2 regions of the Peptostreptococcus equinus genome follow, and region 1 is predicted to be linked to the other one. Evidence: a T-box and tRNA genes for the amino acid it is inferred to sense, from the RefSeq annotation. Region 1 holds a T-box; the other holds one or more tRNA genes.
What was found. A T-box is a leader RNA that pairs with one kind of tRNA and senses whether it is charged. The one in region 1 lies ahead of ileS (isoleucine--tRNA ligase), so its partner is inferred to be a tRNA-Ile.
Positions count from the first base shown of each region.

Region 2: it has a tRNA-Ile gene. The T-box ahead of ileS (isoleucine--tRNA ligase) is inferred to sense a tRNA for this amino acid. The anticodon was not compared.

Region 1 covers NZ_CP114052.1:770,238-773,601, reverse strand. The annotation lists gene ileS (isoleucine--tRNA ligase) at 1-1,947, opposite strand, end outside; T-box leader at 2,034-2,241, opposite strand; gene O0R46_RS03980 (DivIVA domain-containing protein) at 2,357-3,004, opposite strand; gene O0R46_RS03975 (YlmH family RNA-binding protein) at 3,047-3,364, opposite strand, start outside.
Region 2 covers NZ_CP114052.1:34,584-37,947, forward strand. The annotation lists gene O0R46_RS00185 (MGDG synthase family glycosyltransferase) at 1-204, opposite strand, end outside; tRNA gene O0R46_RS00190 (tRNA-Glu) at 522-593, shown strand; tRNA gene O0R46_RS00195 (tRNA-Gly) at 606-679, shown strand; tRNA gene O0R46_RS00200 (tRNA-Val) at 691-766, shown strand; tRNA gene O0R46_RS00205 (tRNA-Asp) at 782-858, shown strand; tRNA gene O0R46_RS00210 (tRNA-Thr) at 887-961, shown strand; tRNA gene O0R46_RS00215 (tRNA-Tyr) at 965-1,049, shown strand; tRNA gene O0R46_RS00220 (tRNA-Leu) at 1,066-1,149, shown strand; tRNA gene O0R46_RS00225 (tRNA-Gly) at 1,174-1,248, shown strand; tRNA gene O0R46_RS00230 (tRNA-Arg) at 1,261-1,337, shown strand; tRNA gene O0R46_RS00235 (tRNA-Gln) at 1,347-1,421, shown strand; tRNA gene O0R46_RS00240 (tRNA-Lys) at 1,429-1,501, shown strand; tRNA gene O0R46_RS00245 (tRNA-Met) at 1,528-1,601, shown strand; tRNA gene O0R46_RS00250 (tRNA-Ile) at 1,611-1,687, shown strand; tRNA gene O0R46_RS00255 (tRNA-Pro) at 1,709-1,785, shown strand; tRNA gene O0R46_RS00260 (tRNA-His) at 1,794-1,870, shown strand; tRNA gene O0R46_RS00265 (tRNA-Cys) at 1,888-1,961, shown strand; tRNA gene O0R46_RS00270 (tRNA-Asn) at 1,974-2,048, shown strand; tRNA gene O0R46_RS00275 (tRNA-Leu) at 2,056-2,145, shown strand; tRNA gene O0R46_RS00280 (tRNA-Met) at 2,159-2,234, shown strand; tRNA gene O0R46_RS00285 (tRNA-Glu) at 2,245-2,316, shown strand; tRNA gene O0R46_RS00290 (tRNA-Gly) at 2,329-2,402, shown strand; tRNA gene O0R46_RS00295 (tRNA-Val) at 2,414-2,489, shown strand; tRNA gene O0R46_RS00300 (tRNA-Asp) at 2,505-2,581, shown strand; tRNA gene O0R46_RS00305 (tRNA-Thr) at 2,610-2,681, shown strand; tRNA gene O0R46_RS00310 (tRNA-Tyr) at 2,688-2,772, shown strand; tRNA gene O0R46_RS00315 (tRNA-Leu) at 2,789-2,872, shown strand; tRNA gene O0R46_RS00320 (tRNA-Arg) at 2,889-2,962, shown strand; tRNA gene O0R46_RS00325 (tRNA-Gln) at 2,992-3,067, shown strand; tRNA gene O0R46_RS00330 (tRNA-Ser) at 3,094-3,182, shown strand; tRNA gene O0R46_RS00335 (tRNA-Phe) at 3,187-3,262, shown strand; tRNA gene O0R46_RS00340 (tRNA-Met) at 3,269-3,342, shown strand; tRNA gene O0R46_RS00345 (tRNA-Lys) at 3,352-3,364, shown strand, end outside.

The DNA.
Region 1 (3,364 bases):
AGACATAATTTCCTTTAAACCATCTTCATCAAATCTAATCGGAGTCCATGGTGGAGATACATATAATAGATACCACCTTAGAGCATCTACACCATATTTATCAAACATTTCAAATGGATTAATAGTATTACCCTTTGACTTAGACATTTTCTTACCATCTTTATCAAGTACCAAATCAGTTACAAGAACATTTTTGTAAGGAGCTTTTCCTGTTATATATGATGATACAGCTAATAATGAATAAAACCATCCTCTTGTCTGATCTATACCTTCGCATATATAATCTGCTGGGAATAGTTTATAAAAATCTTCCTTGTGTTCAAATGGGAAGTGCCATTGTGCGAAAGGCATTGATCCAGAATCAAACCAGCAATCTGCAACTTCAGGTATTCTTGTCATTGAGCCACCACATTTTTCACATCTTAGATGTACATTATCTATATGAGGTCTATGAAGCTCTATAGTCTTTGGATCAACCTCTTCTATTGCTAAATCTGCTAATTCTTGTCTTGAGCCTACAGATACCTGATGATCACACTCTTCATTATCACATTTCCATACTGGAAGTGGAGTTCCCCAATATCTAGTTCTAGATATTGCCCAATCCTTTAATTCTTCTAACCAATTTCCAAATCTTCCTTCACCAACAAATTCTGGATACCAATTAACTGTCTTATTATTTGCTATTAATTTATCCTTTAACTTTGTCATTTCTATATACCAACCTGGATTAGCATAGTAAATTAATGGAGTTCCGCATCTCCAACAATGTGGATAATTATGTTCCATTTTTATTTTTGAGAATAATTTATTTTCAGAAGCTAGATATTTTATTATTTCAACATCTAAGCCTTCTTCCATTACAAATCTACCTTTCCATGGCGTAGCAGTGAATTTTCCTTCTGAATCAACTGGCTTTACAAATGGCATACCATATTTCCTACCTGTATTGTAGTCATCTTCACCAAATGCTGGTGCAGAGTGAACTATTCCAGTACCATCTGAAGTTGTAACATAGTCTGCACAGTTTACGAAAAATGCCTTTTTGTCTACCTCTACAAATGGCATTAACTGTTCGTATTCCATGTATTCAAGGTCTTTTCCCTTTAGGGTTTCAAGTATTTCATATTCACCTTCGCCTAAATGTTTGTCAGCTAATTCTTTAGCTATATAGTATATTTCATCATCTTTTTTAGCTCTTATATAATCAACTTCTGGATTAACTGTAAGAGCAACATTTGATGGTAGTGTCCAAGGAGTTGTCGTCCAAGCTAGGAAATATTCATTTTCTGTCCCTTTTTTCTTGAATTTTGCTACAAGTGTATTAGTCTTAACTTCCTTGTAACCTTGAGCTACTTCGTGTGAAGCAAGCCCTGTTCCACACCTTGGACAATATGGTAAAATTTTATGCCCTTCATATAATAAACCATCTTTATTAAATTTATCTAATATCCACCATAGTGTTTCTATATAATCATTGTCTAGAGTGATATATGGATTATCTAAATCAACAGCATATGCCATTCTTTCAGTCATATCTCTCCACTGCTTTTCATATGTGAACACAGAATCTCTACATCTGTCGCAAAATTCTTCAATACCGTAGTTTTCTATTTCTTTTTTATCCGACAGACCTAATTCTTTTTCAACTTGCAATTCAACTGGTAAACCATGTGTATCCCACCCTGCTTTTCTTGGTACTCTATAACCATTCATAGTTTTGTATCTACATACCCAGTCTTTTAATGTTCTAGATATTACGTGGTGTATACCAGGATTTCCATTTGCTGTTGGAGGACCTTCAAAGAATACATATGTAGGATCATTTTTTCCTTTTTCTAATACTCTTTCAAGAATATTATCTTCCTTCCATCTCTTTAATGTTTTTTCTTCTGACTGTGCTATACCACTGTCATCTAATTTTCTGAAGACTTCTTTATTTTCCATATAATTCTCCTTCCTATTCTTTTCTTAAATAATAATTTGTATAATTTCTAATATATTTTTATATAAAAAAACTCGTCACCTTGCATGCAAGGGACGAGAGAAATCGCGTTACCACCCTAGTTCCTGAAAATTTTCAGACACTTGATAGTCTATATCGGGACCAACCGGTCAGCTTAATAAAATTCAGCTTTCTGCTCAGAAGTGATTTTCACATATAACATCATATATCGGCTCACACCATACCCGATTCGCTTGATACTATTTATAAGTTACTGTCTTCATCAATGCTTTAATTTATATAATTATATCTTGTTACTGATTATATTTCATTTAAATAGATTCGTCAAGCATTTTTATAATTAATTAATATTTTTTACTCCAGCTTAATCTTTTTAACATAAAAAATAACTTATTTAATATTAAATATATCTTCTGGAGATCCTACTTCATTGTCATCTGGTTCACTTATTTCATTGAAATCTTCTTCTATGTCTAAGTTCATTGATTTTTCTTCTTCATCTTGAACTTCTTCTAAAGCTTGCATTCTCATTGTTCCACCAGCTTCTAACTGTGCAGATATATCAGCTTTTTCAAAATCTTTTTCTGCATCAACATCTCTAAATATATCATCTATATTCTGTAGCTCATCTTCTAACAATGATTTAAATTTAATTCTAAATACCTTGAACTCTTTCATTAAAGATTCATATTCATTTCTTATTTCAACTACTCTATTATTAGCTTTATCTACAATCTGTCTAGCTTGTAATTCGGCTTCTTGAACTATTATTCTAGCTTTCTTATTTGCAGCATTAGTAGTATCTTCAGCAGCACTTTGTGCTGTTATTAATGTTTCCTTTAATGTTTCTTCAATAGAAGAGTACTTACTTACTTGATCCTTATACATAGCAAGCTTTTCTTTTAATGACTCATTTTCTTTGAAGATTGCTTCATAATCTACACTTAACTCCGCTAGAAAAATGTCTACCTCAGATTCACTATATCCTCTAAAACCCTTTTTAAAATCTTTTGCTGCCACTACATCTGGTGTTATCATTTTAAATCACTTCCTATCTATAAATTTTATACATTAGCGAATTTATTTAAATATCTTAATTCTAACTCTTATCTTACCTTTTTTACTAAGTCCATCACCTATATTATCTATAATAAATTTGCCTTTTTTTCTAACAGAAATAAGGGAACTTTCTGAAATAATTTTAGACGGACTATCAATTTTCTCATAGTCAACAAACACATACTCCGATGTAATATATTTTAATGCATCTGACCTAGATAAGTCAAATGCACCTGCAATTATATTATCTATTCGTAATGAGCTAACTGAAAACTGTTTATCAATGTATTCTTGTTTTGGAATAAGTATGTCATTTTCTCTAATCTTACTCAATTTTAT
Region 2 (3,364 bases), 740 kb from region 1:
TGTAGGAGTATACTTAGCAGATAATTCATATCCTTCAGATATCAATCGATCAAAACTCTGATTGACTAGTTTAAAACTATCTATTATTTTACATTCTATGACTTCTCCATTAAAAGAACGGCTTGTCAATTCTTCACAAATTGCTTTAGCTGCTCTGTTGTGTCCCCCACCGGTTGAAGCTGTCATTATCAAAACTTTTTTCATCTCTACTCTCCAATCTAACCTATACAAAATAAAATTGTACTTATCAAATTATAAGACAAATAGTAAATAAATAGAAGTACTTTTACTGAAAAATAATATAAAATTAAGAGTTTCTTAATAAATAATAACATATATTTATGTCATAAAATGAGTAATTTACAAGGTAGAAAAGGCTTTTATAATATAATTAAATATGTAAAATTAAATATATGTTTTTTATAATAAGAAAAATTGTTAAAAAATGGATAAAAATGTATTGACTTTTAACTACAACTTTGATATTATAATACTTGTTCAATGAGTAGCTTAAAAAATATGGCTCATTGGTCAAGCGGTTAAGACTCCGCCCTCTCAAGGCGGCAACAGGGGTTCGATTCCCCTATGAGTCATAAATTAAATACGCGGGTGTAGCTCAATGGTAGAGTTCTGGCCTTCCAAGCCAGCTGTGAGGGTTCGATCCCCTTCACCCGCTCCAATTTTGTATGTGGGAGTATAGCTCAGCTGGGAGAGCATCTGCCTTACAAGCAGGGGGTCACAGGTTCGAGCCCTGTTACTCCCACCATATGAAAATAAATGCGGCCTGGTAGTTCAGTTGGTTAGAATGCCAGCCTGTCACGCTGGAGGTCGAGGGTTCGAGCCCCTTCCAGGTCGCCATTATAATAATAAAGAAATAACACACTATGCTGGTGTGGCTCAACGGTAGAGCAGCTGACTTGTAATCAGCAGGTTGTAGGTTCGATTCCTATCACCAGCTCCATGCGGAGGATTTCCCGAGCGGCCAAAGGGGGCAGACTGTAAATCTGTTGTCACCGACTTCGGTGGTTCGAATCCACCATCCTCCACCAAATTAATAAACAATGCGCGGATGTGGCGGAATTGGCAGACGCACTAGACTTAGGATCTAGCGCCTTTGGCGTGGGGGTTCGACTCCCTTCATCCGCACCAGTTTATTATAAAAAAGTTAAATATGCGGGAATAGTTCAGTGGTAGAGCGCGACCTTGCCAAGGTCGAAGTCGCGAGTTCGAATCTCGTTTCCCGCTCCAACTTATTTATGTGGGTGCATAGCTCAGCTGGATAGAGCAACGCCCTTCTAAGGCGTGTGTCCGGGGTTCGAATCCCTGTGCGCTCACCATTTAAATATAGGGGATTCGCCAAGCGGTAAGGCATATGACTCTGACTCATACATTCGGGGGTTCAAATCCCTCATCCCCTGCCATTAAAGTGGATCATTAGCTCAGCTGGGAGAGCACCTGACTCTTAATCAGGGTGTCCAGGGTTCGAGCCCCTGATGATCCATCATTTTTAACAAAACAATATAGTGTGGCGGCATAGCTCAGCTGGCTAGAGCGTTCGGTTCATACCCGAAAGGTCACAGGTTCGACTCCTGTTGCCGCTACTGTAATTTGGACCATTAGCTCAGTTGGTTAGAGCGCCCGGCTCATAACCGGTAGGTCTGGGGTTCGAGTCCCTGATGGTCCACCATTTAATTTAATATGAAAATATCGAGGTGTAGCGCAGTTTGGTAGCGCACGTGGTTTGGGACCATGGGGCCGGGGGTTCGAGTCCCTTCACCTCGACCAATAATGCGGTGGGTGTAGCTTAGTTGGTTAAAGCGCCAGATTGTGGCTCTGGAGACCGAGAGTTCGAATCTCTTCATCCACCCCATATATTAAATTAAATGAGGCGACATAGCCAAGTGGTAAGGCAGTGGACTGCAACTCCTTGATCTCCAGTTCGAATCTGGATGTCGCCTCCAATTTTTTATTATTCCAAGGTAGCTCAATGGTGGAGCAACCGGCTGTTAACCGGTAGGCTGTGGGTTCGAGCCCCACCCTTGGAGCCAATTATTTGCCGAAGTGGCGGAACTGGCAGACGCACAGGACTTAAAATCCTGCGAAACTTATACTTTCGTACCGGTTCGATTCCGGTCTTCGGCACCAATTTTATAAATATCGCGGAGTGGAGCAGTTGGCAGCTCGTCGGGCTCATAACCCGAAGGTCGGAGGTTCGAGTCCTTCCTCCGCAACCAAATTCAATTTGGCTCCTTGGTCAAGCGGTTAAGACACCGCCCTTTCACGGCGGTAACAGGGGTTCGATTCCCCTAGGAGTCATAAATTAAATATGCGGGTGTAGCTCAATGGTAGAGTTCTGGCCTTCCAAGCCAGCTGTGAGGGTTCGATCCCCTTCACCCGCTCCAATTTTGTATGTGGGAGTATAGCTCAGCTGGGAGAGCATCTGCCTTACAAGCAGGGGGTCACAGGTTCGAGCCCTGTTACTCCCACCATATGAAAATAAATGCGGCCTGGTAGTTCAGTTGGTTAGAATGCCAGCCTGTCACGCTGGAGGTCGAGGGTTCGAGCCCCTTCCAGGTCGCCATTATAATAATAAAGAAATAACACACTATGCTGGTGTGGCTCAACGGTAGAGCAGCTGACTTGTAATCAGCAGGTTGTAGGTTCGATTCCTATCACCAGCTTCATGCGGAGGATTTCCCGAGCGGCCAAAGGGGGCAGACTGTAAATCTGTTGTCACCGACTTCGGTGGTTCGAATCCACCATCCTCCACCAAATTAATAAACAATGCGCGGATGTGGCGGAATTGGCAGACGCACTAGACTTAGGATCTAGCGCCTTTGGCGTGGGGGTTCGACTCCCTTCATCCGCACCAGTTTATTATATATTTTGGGTGCATAGCTCAGCTGGATAGAGCAACGCCCTTCTAAGGCGTGTGTCCGGGGTTCGAATCCCTGTGCGCTCATTTGTAATTTTAATAATTTTTATCAATACTGGGGATTAGCCAAGTCGGTAAGGCACATGACTTTGACTCATGCATCCGTGGGTTCGAGTCCCGCATCCCCAGCCATTTTTTTTATAATTTAATTTTATTATGGAGAGGTGTCCGAGTGGTTTAAGGAGCTGGTCTTGAAAACCAGTGATGTCGTGAGGCACCGTGGGTTCGAATCCCACCCTCTCCGCCATTAGGCCTAGATAGCTCAGTCGGTAGAGCAGGGGACTGAAAATCCCCGTGTCGGTGGTTCGATTCCGCCTCTAGGCACCAGATTTAGGCGGCATAGCTCAGATGGCTAGAGCGTTCGGTTCATACCCGAAAGGTCACAGGTTCGACTCCTGTTGCCGCTACTGTAACATGGATCATTAGCTC